Regions from separate parts of the Agrobacterium bohemicum genome, predicted to be linked through region 1. Evidence: predicted binding sites of a transcription regulator. Region 1 holds the regulator's gene; each other region holds the start of a gene.
What was found. The regulator PhoB, encoded in region 1, activates phosphate uptake and scavenging genes when phosphate is short. The targets are predictions, from matches to a motif close to TGTCATNNANCTGTCAT.
Positions count from the first base shown of each region.

Region 1 (6,278 bases):
CCATGGACCCGTCTACGGCCCTGCCGGTGCAGATTTACATGTGGGCGAACGAAGCAGAACGTGCCTTTGTCGAAAGAACATCCGGCGCTATTATCATCCTGCTTATGTTCCTCATCGTCATGAATGTTGGCGCAATTCTGTTGCGTCGCCGCTTTGAACGGCGCTGGTAGAGGAGCTTGAAAGCTATGAACATGTTGTCGGAAGCAGCAGTTGAAAAGGCGCTGGACAAGAAAATGAATGAAGTTTCGTACAAGATGATCGGCAAGGACGTTTCTGTCTATTATAGCGAGAAACGCGCCCTTTACGATGTGAACCTCAACGTTCGCGAAAACACGGTAACAGCTTTGATCGGGCCATCCGGTTGTGGAAAGTCTACTTTCCTGCGGACGCTGAACCGCATGAACGACACGATCGACGGTTGCCGCGTCACCGGCAAGATCACGCTCGATGAGGACGATGTCTACGATCCCGCGATCGACGTAGTTGAGTTGCGCGCGCGCGTCGGCATGGTGTTCCAGAAGCCGAACCCATTCCCGAAGACGATCTATGAAAACATCGCCTACGGCCCACGCATCCACGGTCTTGCCCGCAGCAAGGCTGATATGGACCAGATCGTCGAAGCCAGCCTGCAAAAGGCCGGCCTGTGGAACGAAGCAAAGGATCGCCTGCACGAATCCGGTACCGGTCTTTCCGGTGGCCAGCAGCAACGTCTTTGCATCGCCCGCGCCATTGCCGTTTCGCCTGAAGTCATCCTGATGGATGAGCCATGCTCGGCGCTGGACCCGATTGCGACTGCCAAGGTCGAGGAATTGATCCACGAGCTGCGCGCCAACTATACGATCGTTATCGTGACGCACTCTATGCAGCAGGCCGCCCGCGTATCTCAGCGCACGGCCATGTTCCACCTCGGCCATCTGGTGGAAGAAAATGACACCGACAAGATGTTCACCAACCCGGATGACCAGCGTACGCAGGACTACATCATGGGCCGCTTCGGCTGATCTGCCGTTGGTTCACAACATCAGCGCAAACCGCTTGAGCCCGGCTGGGCTTGCGGAATCGCACCGAAACTGGAGAGTAGAACATGCCGACCCACTCGCATATCATGTCCGCTTACGATGAAGAGCTGAAGTTCCTGACCCGCCGTATCGCCGAAATGGGCGGTCTGGCGGAGCAGATGTGCGCGGATGCCGTGCGCGCCCTCGTCAATTCCGACGCAGCCCTGGCCCAGAAGGTCATCTCGGATGACACGATCCTTGACAACGCCGAACGCGAAATCGGCGACAAGGCCATCGTCACCATTGCCAAGCGCCAGCCTATGGCAGCCGACCTTCGCGAAATCATTGGCTCGCTGCGCATCGCTGCCGATCTGGAGCGCGTCGGCGACCTCGGCAAGAACACGGCCAAGCGCGTTATAGCGGTTGCCGGAACCGGCGTTCCTCGCAAGCTGGCGCGCGGTCTCGAGCATCTGTCCGAACTGGCGCTGGTGCAGCTGAAAGACGTTCTGGACGTCTATTCCACCCGTTCGGCGGAAAAGGCACAGACCATCCGCGAGCGCGACGAGGAAATCGACGCGATGTACACCTCGCTGTTTCGCGAGTTGCTGACATATATGATGGAAGATCCGCGCAACATTACCACCTGCACGCATCTTCTGTTCTGTGCCAAGAACATAGAGCGTGTTGGCGATCATGCCACGAACATCGCGGAGACCATCTACTACATGGCCACCGGTAGCCAGCCGGAAGGCGAGCGTCCCAAGGACGACAGTTCCAACACGCTCGGTGCAGTAACCGAGTGAATTCCCTATAAGACTGGCGGAGTCCCTTAGCCATGGTGCCGAAAATAGCAGTTGTCGAAGATGAAGAGGCGTTGAGCGTTCTTCTTCGCTACAATCTGGAATCCGAAGGTTACGACGTGGACACGATCCCGCGTGGCGACGAAGCGGAAATCCGCTTGCAGGAGCGCACGCCGGATCTTTTGATCCTGGACTGGATGCTGCCGGGCGTTTCCGGCATCGAGCTTTGCCGCCGTCTGAGAATGCGTCCTGAAACCGAACGCCTCCCGATCATCATGTTGACGGCACGTGGTGAGGAAAGCGAACGTGTGCGTGGTCTGGCCACCGGTGCCGACGACTATGTGGTCAAGCCATTTTCAACGCCGGAACTGATGGCCCGCGTCAAGGCCATGCTGCGCCGCGCTCGTCCCGAAGTCCTGTCTTCGGTGCTGAAATGCGGGGATATCGAGTTGGACCGGGAAACCCACCGGGTTCACCGCAAGACCCGTGAAGTGCGGCTCGGACCAACCGAATTCCGCCTGCTGGAATTCCTGATGGTGTCTCCCGGTCGTGTTTTCTCGCGCTCTCAGCTTCTCGACGGCGTCTGGGGTCACGACATCTATGTGGATGAACGCACCGTGGACGTCCACGTCGGCCGCCTGCGCAAGGCGCTCAACTTCTCCAATATGCAGGATGTTATCCGCACCGTGCGCGGCGCGGGATACTCTATGGAAGCCTGATAGATATCAGACTTCCAGATTGATTGGGTAGCGCGCGTAAAGTCTTTCTTCTTGGCTCAGGCGCGCGCGCTGCAAAACTTCGACGTAGCGCTGTTTTGCTCGAATTCCATAACTCGTTTTCATCGCGCCCATCATTTCGATGTCCAGGTACATCCAGTTCCAACGAGATGGTAGGACACTTTTGCGGGACGTAAAGAGCGCTCCTTTTTGATTGCGTGCATCATAAGTTCTGTCGAATTCAACTCGAATGCGGCATCATCGATGTCCTCGGCTTCCCTGCGCCAGTATTCCTTGCCGCGCTCTTCACAGATGAGCCAATAGTGATTATTGGCCCACTCAACGTATACCCTTCCATCTCCACAAGACCGACGGGAGATGGATAGAAAAGGAGCTTCAATAACTTTGGACCATATGTCTGAGATATATTTTTCCAAGACGTCGATTGGGTCCAGGGGCACCTCTTTCTGATATAAAAGCCAACTGCCAGCATGCACCAAACGTACCCTTCGAGCAGCGCCATCGGTAGTCGATGTCATTATCTCAAAATTAAAGTTTGACTATCCGACGATAAACGTCTATCAATGTCATATCGATATTTTGCTTGCTGAGCTTTGGTTGCCGCGCGATTAGCACCGCGTTTTGAACTAACCCTTTCCTTCAAAAAAATCGCTATAATCGCACGCGGGACGCAAGTTCTGCGATCTATCTCTTATGCTTTGAAAGGGTTCATTATGACCACAGGCACAGTAAAATGGTTTAACTCCACCAAGGGCTTCGGCTTCATTCAGCCTGACAACGGCGGCACAGACGCATTCGTACACATCTCCGCTGTAGAGCGTGCAGGTATGCGCGAAATCGTTGAAGGCCAGAAGCTGAGCTACGACCTTGAGCGCGACAACAAGTCGGGCAAAATGTCTGCTTGCAACCTGCAGGCTGTATAATACGGACTCTGCTTTCCATTGACCACGGATGTACTGGCATTGTTGAAAGCATGAGACCAATCGAGGTCAGGCAGGTTGCCTGGCCTTTTTTTGTGCCGCTCGACGGCCAAACGCTTGAACGTATTGCATCGTCGAGATGCACGAATACGCTTCGAGCAATAAATCTGCGTATCGTCCTTTTTAAAAAATCGATTCCGATTTTCAGTGCGATGCGATAGGAAGGGAACTCCATGTCTGACGCTCACAGCAAATCTCGCAAGCAGGCCGAAATCGCTTTCGGCGCTACGCAATCGCAGTTTTTTGCACGCGGTCGTGCGGTTGATGAACTCAACTCCATTGCCCAGGCTCGCGACGAAAAGACCATCAGGCTGCGTGAAGCGCGCCTTGCGAAAGAACTTGACGACAGCATGAAACCCGCAGTCATCCCAACGAAACGCGCCAAAAAATCCTGACCCCGGTCGGCATGACGCATCAACTGGAATAGAGATTTGAGAAACACTAGAAATATCAAGAACAACGAAGTTTCCGAACGTCGCGGCGCCGCGGCCGACGCGAAGGCCGCTCTTTTGAAGGCCTATCGTGAAGCAAAGGAAGCTGCCGCACCGACACTCGAAGCCAAGCAGGCAGAGCAGATTGCTGTTGCCGAAGCACGCAGAGCGCGTCAGGCCGAAAGAGATGCGCAGAAGCGTGAAGAAAAACTTCGCCTCGAAGCTGAAGCTGCGCAACGCGAAGCCGAACTCGAAGCTGCCGCAAACGCTGAAGAAGACGCCCGCAAGGCGGCTGAAAAAAATCGTATTGCTCGCGTTGTCGAAGACGAAGCGGCCCGCAAGGCAGAACGCGATCGTCGTTATGCCAACCGCAAAGCCCGCCAAGGCTGATCCATTCGCCAAGATCCAGCAGCCGTTCAATCGAAGGGCTGCGATCTGGCGAGATGGATATAATCCAAAATCGTGCCTCCAAAGCACGTGACGCCCGCGGCTGAGTATCAGCAAGCAGGCTTGCGCCTTGCGCAAATCGTATTGGTGTTGCGCAGAAATTTCCCTCCATAAGTGGTCCGAACCATTCGCAAAGCATCCAATGTTTATGAGAGCTTTTGCAATCAAGATGTGAACGGCGGGGCGTGCGTTTAGCCGAGCGCAGAGATGTAGGTGCTGTTGGTGCGCTGAACTGCGGTGTCGACCATTCCGAAAATTCCAGGCAACAAAAAAGCGGGCCAATGACCCGCTTTTTTATATTCAGCAATGTGCGTGCGGCCTTTTAGGCTCTGCGACGCTCGCTCACTGGCTGGTAGGCCATCTTGGCGTGGAACTTGCAGTAAGGCGAGGACTCGTGGGACTCGCAACCGCAGAAGTGAAAATCATCCTTTAGCGGATCGCCCACTGGCCACTTGCATGTGCGCTCCGTTAGCTCAGTCAAGGTCAGACGAAGAGAGGTTGGCAGCGATGCGTTGCTGACGGGAACATACTCAAGAACCCGCGCTGTATCGGTGTCCATGTCGTCTTTCAACGCGGTCGAACCTGCAGTGCGGACGTTAGGGCGGGCAGCGGTTGGACGTGCCTGAAAATTTGCTGGACGCGGAGCTGTCGAGGCTGCTGGGCGCTTGGCTGCTGGACGTGTGGTTGCTACTGTCCCGCCAGCTTTCGCACGGCCTGGGAGATTCAAACGGTGCACTTTACCGATGACGGCGTTGCGGCTGACGCCACCGAGCTGCGCTGCGATCTGGCTGGCGCTCAGTCCTTCGGACCACAGGCGTTTCAGTCTTTCGACTCGTTCATCAGTCCAGTTCATGCCGTTTCTCCGCTCGTAGCGCAGGCAGAATCATCCCCGATGCCGTGGAGTGAACCACGCGCAGAGTATCCGCCAGATTGTAGGTGACTAGTTCCGCCGCTTGCAGTCTAGTAATTGAGAGTTAACCTAATCGTCGGCAGACTCCGTGACAAGAGTCGGGGGAATCATCTGGAATCGATTTCCCGGTTTTCCCCAACTTGCTTCGTTTCTGAGTCAGAAAGGCAACACTTTGTAGGTTGATAAAACGATTCTACCATCGCTTGAGAAAGCCAGCATATGTGGACATTTGTTGACATCGTCAAGGGAAGTGACAATAGTGCGCTCGACCTACCGAGAATATCCCAAGCCGCCGCGAGGCGGCATTTTTGATTTTCAGGCACGGGATGACCGATAAGCCCTATTGATAGCGCGTTTGCGCGGGAGTGCTGCAGCCATGGCCGACACCACGCCATTGTTCGATACGTTTTCCAGAGCCCCTTTGCGCTTCGAGCGCGGTGAGGGTGTATGGCTCGTGACGGAAAGCGGCGAGCGATATCTGGATTTCGGCGCAGGCGTTGCGGTGACCTCGGTCGGCCACAGCCATCCGCATATGGTGGAGGCTCTCAAAGGCCAGGCCGAGAAGGTCTGGCATCTCTCCAATCTTTATGAAGTGCCGGGTCAGGAAACGCTGGCCAAGCGGCTGACCGATGCAACTTTTGCGGATAAGGTGTTTTTTACCAATTCGGGTGCTGAGGCCTTGGAATGCGCGATCAAAACGGCGCGTCGTTACCATTATACCCACGGCAACCCGGAGAAGTTCCGTATCATTACCTTTGAAGGCGCGTTTCACGGGCGCACACTGGCCACCATTGCTGCCGGTGGCCAGCCGAAATACATCGAAGGTTTCGGCCCGAAGGTCGAAGGTTTCGATCAGGTACCATTCAATGATCTGGAAGCGCTGAAAGCGGCAATCGTTCCGGAAACTGCGGCGTTGCTCATAGAGCCTATTCAGGGTGAGGGCGGCGTTCGTCCGGTTGCACCAGAATTTCTGCG
Region 1 covers NZ_KQ961028.1:241,405-247,682, reverse strand. Annotated here, with positions in the region: gene pstA (phosphate ABC transporter permease PstA) at 1-170, shown strand, start outside; gene pstB (phosphate ABC transporter ATP-binding protein PstB) at 186-1,001, shown strand; gene phoU (phosphate signaling complex protein PhoU) at 1,085-1,801, shown strand; gene phoB (phosphate regulon transcriptional regulator PhoB) at 1,834-2,517, shown strand; gene ATO67_RS23110 (hypothetical protein) at 2,524-2,670, opposite strand; gene ATO67_RS11910 (cold-shock protein) at 3,249-3,458, shown strand; gene ATO67_RS11905 (hypothetical protein) at 3,689-3,910, shown strand; gene ATO67_RS11900 (DUF6481 family protein) at 3,947-4,336, shown strand; gene ATO67_RS11895 (GcrA family cell cycle regulator) at 4,716-5,246, opposite strand; gene ATO67_RS11890 (aspartate aminotransferase family protein) at 5,680-6,278, shown strand, end outside.

Region 2 (6,278 bases), on a different contig from region 1:
ACCGTACCCACGGGAATACCGTTGAACCGCACCGGCGAACCGACGGAAAGACCATTGGCAGAGCCTGGAATGCGGATTGTCAATTGAGCAGTCGGACCACCACGCCCGAATTCGGCCATCCAGTAGACGAAACCGAAAGCGGCAGCGATCACGATCAGCGTGAAAATTCCCACAATGGTGTAGTTTGCCTTGGTTTCCATGACTTACTCGTCACTCCCCGGAATGTGTTGCGTGCCATCAGGAAGGACGACGGCACGTGCCCGCTTTCCGCGGAAATATGATTGAACCCAAGGATCGTCGCTTTCGAACATTTCCTCGAGTGTGCCTTCCACTGCAACCTTATTGTTGCCCAGAACCGCGATGCGATCACAGACCGAAAACAGACTGTCGAGATCGTGCGTCACCATGTAGACGGTCAAACCCAGCGAATCACGAAGCCGCGCGATCAGCATATCAAATTCTGCCGCACCGATGGGGTCTAGGCCCGATGTCGGTTCGTCCAGAAAAACCAGATCCGGGTCGAGAGACAATGCACGTGCTAGGGCCGCGCGCTTGATCATGCCACCGGACAATTCAGATGGATATTTGTCGGCAGCATCCGCTGCCAGGCCAACCATATCGATCTTCAGAGCAGCAAGCTCGTCCATCAGTGACTGCGGCAGGTCGAGATACTCGCGCATCGGCAGCTGAATGTTCTCTTTCACCGTCAGGCCGGAAAACAGCGCACCCTGCTGAAACAGCACACCAAGGCGGGTATCGAGCCCCATGCGCTCCTCGTCCGTCGCCTTGTCGTAGTCGGTCCCGAGAATCTTGATGGTACCGCCCTGGCGCGGAATGAGGCGCAGAATAGCGCGCATCAAAACGGATTTTCCAGCACCGGATGGACCGATGAAGCCAAGGATTTCGCCGCGATAGACATCGAGATCGAGCTTGTCCAGAACAACCTTGTCACCGAATGACACGGTCGCCCCTTCAACCGAGAGAACGACCTCACGATCCTTGTTTTTGCTTTTCGTTGTTTCGTGATCCTGCAACAGCATCTCCCTAAAAATCGATAGCTGCATAGAAGATGGCGAAGACGCCATCGACCAGGATCACGACGAAAATGGATTTCACGACTGAGGACGTGACATGCTGACCGAGGGATTCGGCACTACCACCCACCTTCATACCCTCGACCGCTGCAACAATGCCGATGATCAACGCCATGAACGGCGCCTTGATCATGCCAGATGCAATGGTGGAAATTTCCACGGCGGAATGCAGGCGTGACAGGAAAACCTCGAACGTGATGCCAGAATAGAGCAGCGAAACGACTGCAGCCCCGAACAGCGCAGCAAAGTTGGCGATGATTGTCAAAAGCGGCAGCGCGATCGTCAGCGCGACCAGACGCGGAAACACCAGCACGCCCACCGGATTGAGGCCGATGACCTTCAGCGCGTCGATTTCCTCGCGCATTTTCATCGAGCCGATTTCGGCGGTGATCGCGCTTCCCGAACGGCCAGCGATCATGATGGCGGTCAACAGCACACCGATTTCACGCAGTTGCAGAATACCGACAAGGTCGACCACGAAGACTTCAGCACCGAAATACCGCAGCTGGAACGCACCCTGCTGGGCAATGATCGCACCGATCAGAAACGACATAAGCAGAATGATCGGGACGGCCCGAACGCCCATATGATCGATCTGGTTGACGATGGCGGCAGGAGAAACACCGCGCCCACGCCCCAGCTTCATCTGCGCGCCGCGAACAGCGGAGCCCAGAATATACATGCCCGCCAGAAAATCAGCGCCTGCCTGAACGACATTCTTGCCGACAGGCGAGAAGATGCGTTCGCTCAGACTGTGTTTGGTCGTGTCTTTGGGTGGCAGAGGCGCTTCTTCCGGCAGAGAGGATATGATCCCCTCGACCTGTTCATTGCCCTCGAATGCCACCTGCCCACCGGCTTTTCCCAGCCTGTGACGCATGCGCTGCAACAGCCATGCGCCTGTCGTATCGATGTTCTCGACACCCGAAAGATCGACCACGATCGAACCGTTGGCGCCAGATTTTTCGATTTTTTCAATGTCGCCAAGAACCGAACTGACATGAGCGTTGCGCCATGAGCCAGTCAGAACGTAACGCGCAGAGCCGCCGTTCGCGTCGTTATCCGCCGAGATCGCTGCCGGTTGCGCCGGTTGCCGTGCTTCAGGTTCTTGCATCTTGCTCCAAGCGAATGCAGCTTATTAAAGATTCCGTAACGATTCATACCGATTGACGGATCACCAAGCCACAGCGATCCGGGGGGATTTCGTAGATTTATTGTCAGTTACCGTGTTTTACATCCAACTAAAGGGTAATTTCGATGGGCCGTTACCTCGAAGCCACAGCTGAAGTCTTCCCGGTTGCGGGCAGCTTCACCATTTCACGCGGAAGCCGCACAGAAGTGGTCGTCGTCGCCTGCTCGATTACGGAAAATGGCATCAAAGGTGTCGGCGAGTGCGTGCCTTACACCCGATACGGCGAATCAATCGATGGCGTTCTTGAGGATATCAGGGCAGTTTCGCATGCCGTGTCCAACGGCATCGACCGTTCCGAATTGCAGCACATGATGAAACCGGGTGCGGCCCGCAATGCGGTCGATTGCGCGTTGTGGGATCTGGAGGCGAAACTGTCAGGCACAAGCGTAGCGTCCAGGGTTCTGACGGCGTCACCAAAGCCCATTGTCACCGCCTACACGATTTCTCTGGGCGAACCTGATGCCATGGCTGCCAAAGCCGCGGAGAATGCCTCGCGTCCCCTTCTGAAAATCAAGACAGGCACTCAGGATGATGAGGCACGTCTGCGCGCCGTTCGTGCCGCCGCGCCACACGCAACCATCATCATCGATGCGAACGAAGGTTGGACGGAACACAACATCGGGCATCATTTCGCCGTGGCGAAAGAGCTGAACATCGCGCTTATCGAACAACCGTTACCCGCTGGCAAGGATGCCATTCTGGCGCAAATCGAAAGGCCAGTCGCCATCTGCGCTGACGAAACTGTGCATCTGACGACCGATCTAACCGCGCTGCGTGACCGCTACGACGCCATCAACATCAAGCTGGACAAGACCGGCGGCCTGACGGAGGCACTCGTCATGAAGAAGGAGGCGGAGCGACTGGGCTTCATCATCATGGTCGGATGCATGCTGGGCACATCGCTCGGCATGGCACCTGCGCTTATGCTGGCGCAGGACACCGCCTATGCCGATCTCGACGGGCCGCTACTGCTCGTGCGGGACCGCGTTCCCGGCATGCGGTATGAAGGATCGCTCGTTCATCCACCAGAACCGGAACTGTGGGGCTAAAGAATCAGGCCGCCTGTCTGCCGAGCAATCCAGCGATATTCACCGGCTCAAGCTCACGCACCGACGTCTCGACCTGATCGTCGGACTTCATCCATGTGATCAGCTCGAAGGTTCCGTCGGCATTTTCGGCAACCGCCGTACAGCTTTCCACCCAGTCACCGGTGTTGATGTAGCGGATACCGTCCATATCCTCCATCACCGCGTGGTGAATGTGGCCACAGATAACACCGTCGACATTGTTGCGGCGCGCTTCATCGGCCACCACACGCTGGAACTCGCCAATGAAATTGACGGCATGCTTCACCTGCTGCTTTGCCCAGGCAGAGAACGACCAGTAAGGCAAACCGATACGGCGGCGAACGGCAGCCAGCAGCACGTTGATGGCAATCGCCGCATCATAGGCCCAGTCGCCGAGATAGGCGAGAAGGCGCGCGTTGCGGACCACGACATCGAACTCGTCACCGTGAATGACGAGGTATTTCTTGCCGTCCGCAGCCTCATGGATCATCCGCTCCGCCACTTCGATACCGCCGAAGTGAGTACCGGGAAACTCCCGTAGGAATTCGTCGTGATTGCCAGGGATGTAAACGATACGCGTGCCCTTGCGCGCCTTGCGCAGCAGCTTCTGCACGACATCGTTACAGCCTTGCGGCCAATACCAGTTACGGCGCAGTCGCCAGCCGTCGATGATGTCACCAACGAGAATAATCGTATCGGCTTCGTGGTAGCGCAGGAAATCCAGCAGGAAATCCGTCTTGGCTGCTTTGGAGCCAAGATGCACGTCGGAAATGAAAAGTGTTCTGAACTGTCTGGCTTCGGTTTGCGCGGCCATGGAACTCTTCCCCCTTGTCTCGGCAACTTTCTTCTCCTGCAAAACCAGACTCGTGTTTCAGCAAGATGACAACCGGCCATTTCTGAAGGAAACTCTCGTTTTAAGCCGTGTGAAAAGTACCGCTTTTGGGTGTCGTAGATGAAATAAACGGCTGTACGCACCTGCCGATTGTTGTATGCAAAGGCCTCCAATAAACTTGAAATAAGCGGTGATAGAATGAGTTCTCAGGACACGGGCAAGACGCAAGACAAAAACGCCAATGCGGATCTGGAACAACAGGCACTTTTCTACCACCGCTATCCGCGCCCGGGAAAACTGGAGATTCAGGCGTCCAAACCCCTTGGAAACCAGCGCGATCTGGCGCTTGCCTATTCGCCCGGCGTTGCTGCCCCCTGCCTTGCCATTCACGAAAACCCTGAAATGGCCGCCGAATATACCGCGCGCGCCAATCTTGTTGCCGTCATTTCTAACGGTACGGCGGTTCTGGGCCTTGGCAATATCGGCCCTCTCGCCTCCAAGCCCGTCATGGAGGGCAAAGCGGTTCTGTTCAAGAAATTCGCTGGCATCGACGTTTTCGATATCGAAATCGATGCACCCGGCATCAACGACATGGTGTCCACAATCTCGGCGCTGGAGCCGACTTTCGGCGGCATCAACCTTGAAGACATCAAGGCACCGGAATGTTTCGAAGTGGAGCGCCAGCTTCGTGAGAAGATGAACATTCCCGTGTTCCATGACGACCAGCATGGCACCGCCATCATCGTCGCCGCGGCTGTGACTAACGCACTGGAACTTGCCGGAAAATCGCTTGCAAACGTCAAGATCGTTGCATCGGGCGCAGGCGCTGCAGCGCTCGCCTGCCTCAACCTGCTCGTCGTTCTCGGCGCCAAGCGCGAAAACATCTGGGTCCACGATATCGAAGGCCTCGTTTATGATGGCCGCAACAGTTTGATGGACGAGTGGAAAGAAGTTTACGCGCAGAAGACCGACAAGCGCGCCCTGAACGAAACAATCGATGGCGCCGATGTCTTCCTCGGCCTCTCCGCCGCCGGCGTGCTGAAACCCGAGCTTCTGGCCCGCATGGCGGAAAAGCCGCTCATTCTGGCACTTGCCAACCCAAATCCTGAAATCATGCCGGAACTCGCACGCTCTGCGCGCCCGGATGCGATGATCTGCACGGGTCGTTCCGACTTCCCGAACCAGGTCAACAATGTGCTTTGCTTCCCCTATATTTTCAGGGGCGCACTGGATTGCGGCGCGACCACCATCAACGAAGAAATGAAAATGGCCGCCGTTCACGCCATAGCCGAGCTGGCGCGTGAGGAGGTCTCTGAAGTCGCGGCAAAGGCCTATAGCGAAGAGACCCCCGTCTTCGGCCCCAACTATCTCATTCCATCGCCGTTTGATCCGCGTCTCATCCTGCGTATTGCGCCAGCCGTTGCGCGTGCTGCTGCCGCAAGCGGTGTGGCCGCCCGCCCGATTACCGATTTCGACGCCTATCTGGATCAGTTGAACCGCTTCGTCTGGCGCTCCGGCTTCATCATGAAGCCGATCTTCAATCTGGCCAAGACTGCCGAAAAGAAGCGCATCATCTTTGCCGAAGGCGAAGACGAGCGTGTACTTCGCGCGGCCCAGGTGCTGCTGGAAGAAGGAACCGGCGTTCCAATCCTCATCGGCCGTCCGCAGATCATCGAGACGCGCCTGAAGCGTTTCGGCCTGCGTATTCGTCCTCACGCGGACTTTGCAGTGGTCAACCCCGAGGATGATCCGCGTTACCGTGAATATGTCGATGACTACTTCGCGCTGGTCGGTCGCGCCGGTATCAACCCGGAAGCAGCCCGCACAATCGTGCGCACCAACAGCACCGTCATCGGCGCGCTGTCGGTCAAACGCGGCGAAGCGGATGCCCTGATCTGCGGTCTGGAAGGTCGCTTCGACCGCCATCTGCGCGACGTGAACCAGATCATCGGCAAACGCGAAGGCGCCCACGCATTCGGCGGCCTCAGCCTGCTGATTACCCAACAAGGCGCGATCTTCCTCACCGACACTTTCGTCAATTACGAGCCGACTTCGGAAGACATTGCCGAACTTGCAATCCTTGCCTCCAAGGAGAT
Region 2 covers NZ_KQ961023.1:81,593-87,870, reverse strand. Annotated here, with positions in the region: gene ATO67_RS00450 (MlaD family protein) at 1-200, opposite strand, end outside; gene ATO67_RS00445 (ABC transporter ATP-binding protein) at 204-1,034, opposite strand; gene ATO67_RS00440 (ABC transporter permease) at 1,045-2,205, opposite strand; gene dgcA (N-acetyl-D-Glu racemase DgcA) at 2,349-3,332, shown strand; gene ATO67_RS00430 (UDP-2,3-diacylglucosamine diphosphatase) at 3,337-4,164, opposite strand; gene ATO67_RS00425 (NADP-dependent malic enzyme) at 4,381-6,278, shown strand, end outside.
Region 2: ATO67_RS00430 (UDP-2,3-diacylglucosamine diphosphatase) is a predicted target of PhoB. The motif match lies at 4,219-4,235, and genes of this name have one in related genera.

Region 3 (6,278 bases), on a different contig from region 1:
AGATGGCCGATGCCTTTTCAACCGCGCACTGGCGGGGCAGGTACAAAGATCAGGCTGCTTGCTGAAACCGGCATTCCTCGTTAGGACCAGTTGCGGCCCGTGCAACGGTGGCTCTCATTGGCACATATTGCGCAAGAGCTGTGGCGCGGGTCGACATTCATAGGACGTGTAAGGAAATACCGTGAAAATTTTAAAAGTGCTGACGATGGTTCTCATCTTCGCTGTCGTGATCTTCGGTTACCGTTGGTACAGCTATGTGACCAACACCGAGAGCCCGTACAACGAAGTCGGCATCGAGCTGAACAGCCGCATGCCAGGCCCAATCAACAAATGGGGCTGCGACAAGCTGCACCAGACATTCGGCAATGTTCTGCCACCTTACGGCTGCCAGGCTGGCGACGGAACGCAGTGGCTCTAACGCTTCACACACGAATCAAAAAAAGGCGCCGCGTGAACGGCGCCTTTTTCATTGGTAGCGTAATGATCAGCCGATCATGGCGTTGTCATCGCGCTTGATGGCAACGAGAGCAGAACGCGGTAGCTTGCCTTTACCATCCGGGAAGGGCGCATTGGGGTGCTGGATGCCGACGAAGTGGGTGCGTTTGTCGGCAGACCATGTCTGTCCGGTGACTTCCGAGCCCTTCGGTGCGGTCAAGAAACGTTCGATGCGGCCGGTGACAGGGTCGCCCGCCAGCATCTGGTTGTTCCCCTGTCCGGCATACTGGCCGTCATTGCTGTCTTCCCCATCCGTCTGAATCCAGAGCAGGCCGGTCGAATCGAACATCATGCCATCGGGCGAGTTGAACATGTTACCGGCGTTGATGTTGGACGAGCCCGCATAGGCATCCTTGTGAACATCCGGGTTGCCGGCCATGCAGAACAGATCCCACTTGAACTTGGCATCCGCATGGTCGTCATTTTCAGGATACCAGCGGACGATCTGGCCGTATTCGTTCTTCTCGCGTGGGTTTGCGGCATTGAGAGCCATGGCATCGCCGCCACCGTTAGCGCGCAGCTTGCCGTCTTTCGTAACACCGCGATTGGTGTTGTTGGTCAGCGCGCAATAGGCTTCGATGGCGACGGGGTTGATGGCCACCCATTCCGGGCGGTCCATGGTGGTGGCACCCACCTTGGAGGCGGCCTGGCGGGTGAAGACGCAAATCTCGTCCATCTTCATGCCTGTCGATTCAGGCGTCAGTGCCACCCATTCGCCGTTGCCGTCATCGGTAAACTTGGCAACGTAGAGTGTGCCTTCGTCCAGCAGCTTCGAGGTGTCACCACCCGGCACATAGATGCCGTGGGAGATGAACTTGTAGAGGAACTCCCCACGCTCGTCGTCGCCCATATAGACGACCACGCGGCCATCGCGCGCGATGACGACGGCGGCGTTCTCGTGCTTGATGCGGCCAAGAGCGGTGCGCTTGATCGGCGTGGAGGACGCGTTGGATGGATCGATCTCCACGACGTAACCGGCACGGCGCGGCTCGTTGGGGTGCTTGGAAACGTCGAAACGTTCATCGAACAGCTCGTAGCCGTAACGGGTTTCCGCCGCGATGCCGTAGCGCTTGTAATCATCCGGCATTTTGAAAGCGGCGTCTGTGGAGCCGAAATAGCCGTTGAAGTTTTCTTCGCAGGTCAGGTAGGTGCCCCACGGTGTGCGGCCCGCGCCGCAATTGTTGAAGGTGCCAAGACAGTCGATGCCGTTTGAATCGGTGGCGGTCTTGACGAGATCCGAACCGGCGGCGGGGCCGGACAGCTTCATCGGTGTGTTGTGGTGAATGCGGCGGTTGAACGGGCTGCCGACGACGATCTGCCAGCCATCATTACCTTCCGCCACTTCCATAACGGTCACGCCCTGCATGTGCTGGAGGATTTTGACCTCGTCCAGATTGGCTGGCATGCCCTTTTCGCGGTGGGGCAGGTTCGTCTCGTTGTTCACATATTCATGGTTGACGGCAATCAGCTGATGGTTGCCAACGACGAAAAGCTCCATGCCATCGGTGTTTTCGCCGAAAACCTTGTCGGAGTTCTCAAGGCTGACGCCTTTGACCGGGTCGATATCCTGCACGTTTGGAAAAAGCGGCTGGCCCCATTTGGCAACCGGCTTCCAGCTGTAACCTTCGGGTACATGAATGGTGTTGTCCGTTGCGGCAGCCACCGGCTTGAAAGGAAAGCGCGAAGCCGCTTCCTGCGCCTGCGCAGATGTGGAGCTTGCGAGATTCCCGAGTGTGCCGAGTGCGGCAGCGGCAGAACCGAAGGCCAGAACGCCACCGAGAAAACCGCGACGCGAAATCGCCGATTCCACCACGCGGTCGAAATCCGTCACAGCCGGTGGCGGGTTCTGAAGCTCATCCCACTCATCCCAGCTCAGTTTGCTCGTGTCTATCTTTGTCATAATGCTCTCCATCCGCTCGCAGTTTGGAATAGTTCCAGGAAGAGCAACTAAAGCGGGTTCATTACAGCGATATGACGGATTAAATCCACATAAACAATCTAAGATTGTAAGCGCCGCGCCAGCTGGGGTCTATTTTCTCGTGTCGCTTATTTTGTTAGGCATGGCCCAGTCGGGATTCGTGGAGCAGTGCTATGGGCAAGTCTATCAAACTGAAAATTCTTCCGCAGGCCTATGCCATTGCGCGTCTCGACCCGGACGCAGCAATACCGGATTGGGCGGACGGAGCGGGCTTTGTCAGCATCAGTCGCACGGATGACGAGTTGTCGATCGTCTGCGTCGAGGGCAGGGTGCCGCAGAGTGCTCGCAAGGATGCGGGCTGGACCTGCCTCAAACTTCTCGGGCCCTTCGAATTCGGAGAGACGGGCATTGTCCTGTCCATCATCAGGCCGCTATCGGAAAACGGTCTTGGAATTTTCATCGTCTCGACCTTCGACGGAGATCATCTTCTGGTCAAAACCAGCGACCTGGAAAAGGCCGTGGCACTGCTTGCTCAGGCCGGGCACATCGTGTCCGACGCAGACAGTTGAGCCGTCGGCTCTCTGTTGCAAGCGCAACTCATGTGGTGCGGTTGACCACATGAGGCTTTGTCGACGGAAAAAGAATAGACGGATGGTTTAGAGCCGCGACCATGTCTGGGTTTTGCACAGAACCTTCAGGACGCAGCCCTTCATGCTAAGGGAGCCGCCAGAAACGGTGCCGGTGCCGGCATAGGTCTTGTCATTGGCAGGGTCGGTGATCTCGCCGGAATAGCTGTTGCCCTTGCCGCTCATCTTGCCAATCTGCTTTCCGGCGTGTTTGCCGGTCTTCAACGTCACACAATAGGCGGAGCCGCACTGGGTGATGGCTGCGGTCTCGCCGCTGGCCGTTTTCCAGTTGCCTTCGATGGCCTCTGCGGCAAAGGCGCTGCTGCCCATCAAAAATGCGGCGGCGGCAAGTATCGTCATTCTCTTCATAGGGACCTCCCAATCCAGCTTCGCCTGAACCTCGCAATCGCTTAAGGCCAGGTGCTCGCAACTCCTGATGCGAATGCCATGATTTATAGTTGACGTGAACGTAAAAGGAAATATGGCCGCAGCGAAATTCGCTGCTTTTTAACCGGCTCACAGCTCGAAAAAACGATCGCGAAAAAATCGCAAGTTTGGACGTGGTTACGAAAGAGTTGAAATCCATCCGTAAACTTTTCGTAAAATTGTCTACAAAGTCCTTAATTTCCGGGCCTTGTGATATTTAACAAAAACCCAATTTTACCAATCGTTTGGACTTTGTTTGTCCCCTATTAATCATGGATTTTAAGCGCCTGTTGAAGCCCGTTTGGCATAGTGGGGACATCGAAAGAGCAGGGAAAACCTGCCGACGGAAAAGGCCAGAACAAGCCGCAGAAGACGGTAAGGCCTTACTCGCAAAAGCTCCCGAAGAGGGGCGCAGACAAAACGCTAACGGGCAAACAGGATAGAAAAAATGGCACGCTTTGAAGTTCGCGATATCGAAATGGCAGTCGCCGGTGGCCAGAGCCGCGCGGATGTCTTCTGCAACCTCGGCCTGATCTACGCGACAGGCCGTGGCTGCGCACCGGACCTCATCGCTGCCCACAAATGGCTCAACATCGCCGCCATCAAGGGTTCGGAACGGGCAGCCTCGCTGCGCGCCGATCTGGCCCGCAACATGAACAAGGCAGACCTCGCCAAGGCGCTGCGCGCCGCCCGCGATTGGATGACGACCCACTGACATCAAGCATCGACCACCCGGTGCCAATACAAAAAGACAGAGCGATCTGAAGATCGCCACTCTCTCCGGCCGGTTCCCTCCAGTCCTAGCCGGACATAAAAAGAAGACCCCCGCAAAGGGACAGCTAGATCCACGCTGCAAAATCAAACCGTGACCGGCAGAAACAAGGCCGGCACGGTTTTTTGTTGTTCAGGTACTGGCTTGCGTCTAACCCAGCGCCTTCAACACCTTCGGCAGCGCATCCGCAAACAAATCCAGCTTGTCGTCCGGTGCAGCACTCACACGAATGCAGCGGTTGAGCGGTTCCACGCCGGGCATGCGAATGAAGACGCCGTGGTCCATCAGTCCGTCTACGATGGATTTGGCGTAAGTGGCGTCCTTATGGCAATCGATCGCGACGAAGTTCGTCGCTGAGGGCAGGGGCGACAGGCCGTTCTGGCGGGCAATGGTTGAAATGCGCTCGCGGGCATTGGCGATGCGTTTGACGACGTCCCGCAAATAGGCCTGATCCTTTAGGGCCGCCATAGCGGCGGCAACGGAAACGCGGGGCATTCCGAAGTGATTGCGGATTTTATCGAAGGCTTGCGCATTTCCCAGCGTGCCGATGGCATAACCCACGCGCGCACCTGCCAGGCCATACGCCTTGGAGAAGGTGCGCATGCGCAGCACATTCGGCATGCCGATTATGGCGCGAACGCTGGGAACAGCGCTTTCGGGAGCGGTTTCGCAGTAGGCCTCGTCCAGCACCAGCAGACACGTGTCCGGCAATGCTTTGGCAAACGTCAGAACCTCGCTTGCGTCCCACCAGCTTCCCATCGGATTATCCGGGTTGGCGAAATACACCAGCGGCGCATTTTCCTTTTTGACAAGGTCCAGCAGCCCGTCGAGATTTTCATGGTCATCCAGATAGGGCGTCGTCTCCAGACGCCCACCGAAGCCTTTAACATGGTAGTTGAAGGTGGGATAACCGCCCAAAGACGTGACGACCGGCGTTCCGGGCTCCACGACCAGCCGCACGATTTCCCCCAGAAGGCCATCCACGCCGTTTCCGATAGCAATATTATCGCGCGAAATGCCGTGATGGATAGCGAGCGCTTCCCGTAACTCGAAATTCTCAGGGTCAGCATACATCCACGTCTCGGTCGCTGCCTGGCGTATGGCCTCCAGAACTGAAGGTGCCGGGCCAAAACCGCTTTCATTGGCTCCAATCCGCGCCTTCACGGCAAGCTTGCGGTTGCGCTCTATGGCCTCGGGACCGACAAACGGCACGGAGGAGGGAAGCGAAGCGGCGAGCGACGTAAAGCGCGAAAATGCGGACATTTCAGAGGGTTCCGTAATCCGTTGGAAGAACTGCCTCACAATATAATCAAAAACGGCCCGCGCAAGGCAGGCCGTAGGAAATGCATGTGTTTTGATAGTCTTTCTTTGCCGCCACGAGGCGAGATGACGATGCGCCTACAGCGCCGTCTCGAAGCTCAGGCGGCGAATATGGTGCAGGAACTCCGCATCGATCAGCATGTTGAAGCCGACCGTTGCCTTTTCCTCTTCACGACGGATGAGGGTGCAGCCGATTTCATCACGAATACCCAGCACTTCGAGATAGAAGTTGGTGGGCATGTCCAGATGCGGGCTCACTTCGATGTCCGCACCATATAACGAGATATTTCTGATGAGGCATCGCATGGTGTTTTTGGCACTGAGATGATGACCGATGAAGGTGATCTTGCCCGGCCGATCGACCGGGTACTTCTCGTACATCTCGTCGTGCGGAACGGCATCGTGTGCGTTGATATTTACGTTGAGTGCCATGACAACCTCCCGATTGCCTTTTGTCTGAATACAATCATACGCCCGCTTCGTTGCCAAACGCTGAATCGAAACAGTAAGATTGAACTGTTTCTGGCCTGTTTTGCCACAGCGATCTGCATCTTTGAAACGAACTCGCGACTTGAAACGTGTTTAGAGACAGAAGGTTGCGTAGAGCTGGTTTGCGGTTGACGCTTGGCGTACTTGGCGTTACGCCTTGAAGCATCTTGTGGAATGATGGAGCAGCAAAATGGCAGGCACACTCGTCATCGTCGGCGCGGGCCAGGCCGCC
Region 3 covers NZ_KQ961038.1:3,504-9,781, reverse strand. Annotated here, with positions in the region: gene ATO67_RS21135 (hypothetical protein) at 206-418, shown strand; gene ATO67_RS21130 (PhoX family protein) at 485-2,395, opposite strand; gene ATO67_RS21125 (ACT domain-containing protein) at 2,587-2,982, shown strand; gene ATO67_RS21120 (DUF2147 domain-containing protein) at 3,070-3,408, opposite strand; gene ATO67_RS21115 (SEL1-like repeat protein) at 3,914-4,180, shown strand; gene ATO67_RS21110 (pyridoxal phosphate-dependent aminotransferase) at 4,388-5,500, opposite strand; gene ATO67_RS21105 (hypothetical protein) at 5,636-5,989, opposite strand; gene ATO67_RS21100 (NAD(P)/FAD-dependent oxidoreductase) at 6,237-6,278, shown strand, end outside.
Region 3: ATO67_RS21130 (PhoX family protein) is a predicted target of PhoB. The motif match lies at 2,456-2,472, and genes of this name have one in related genera.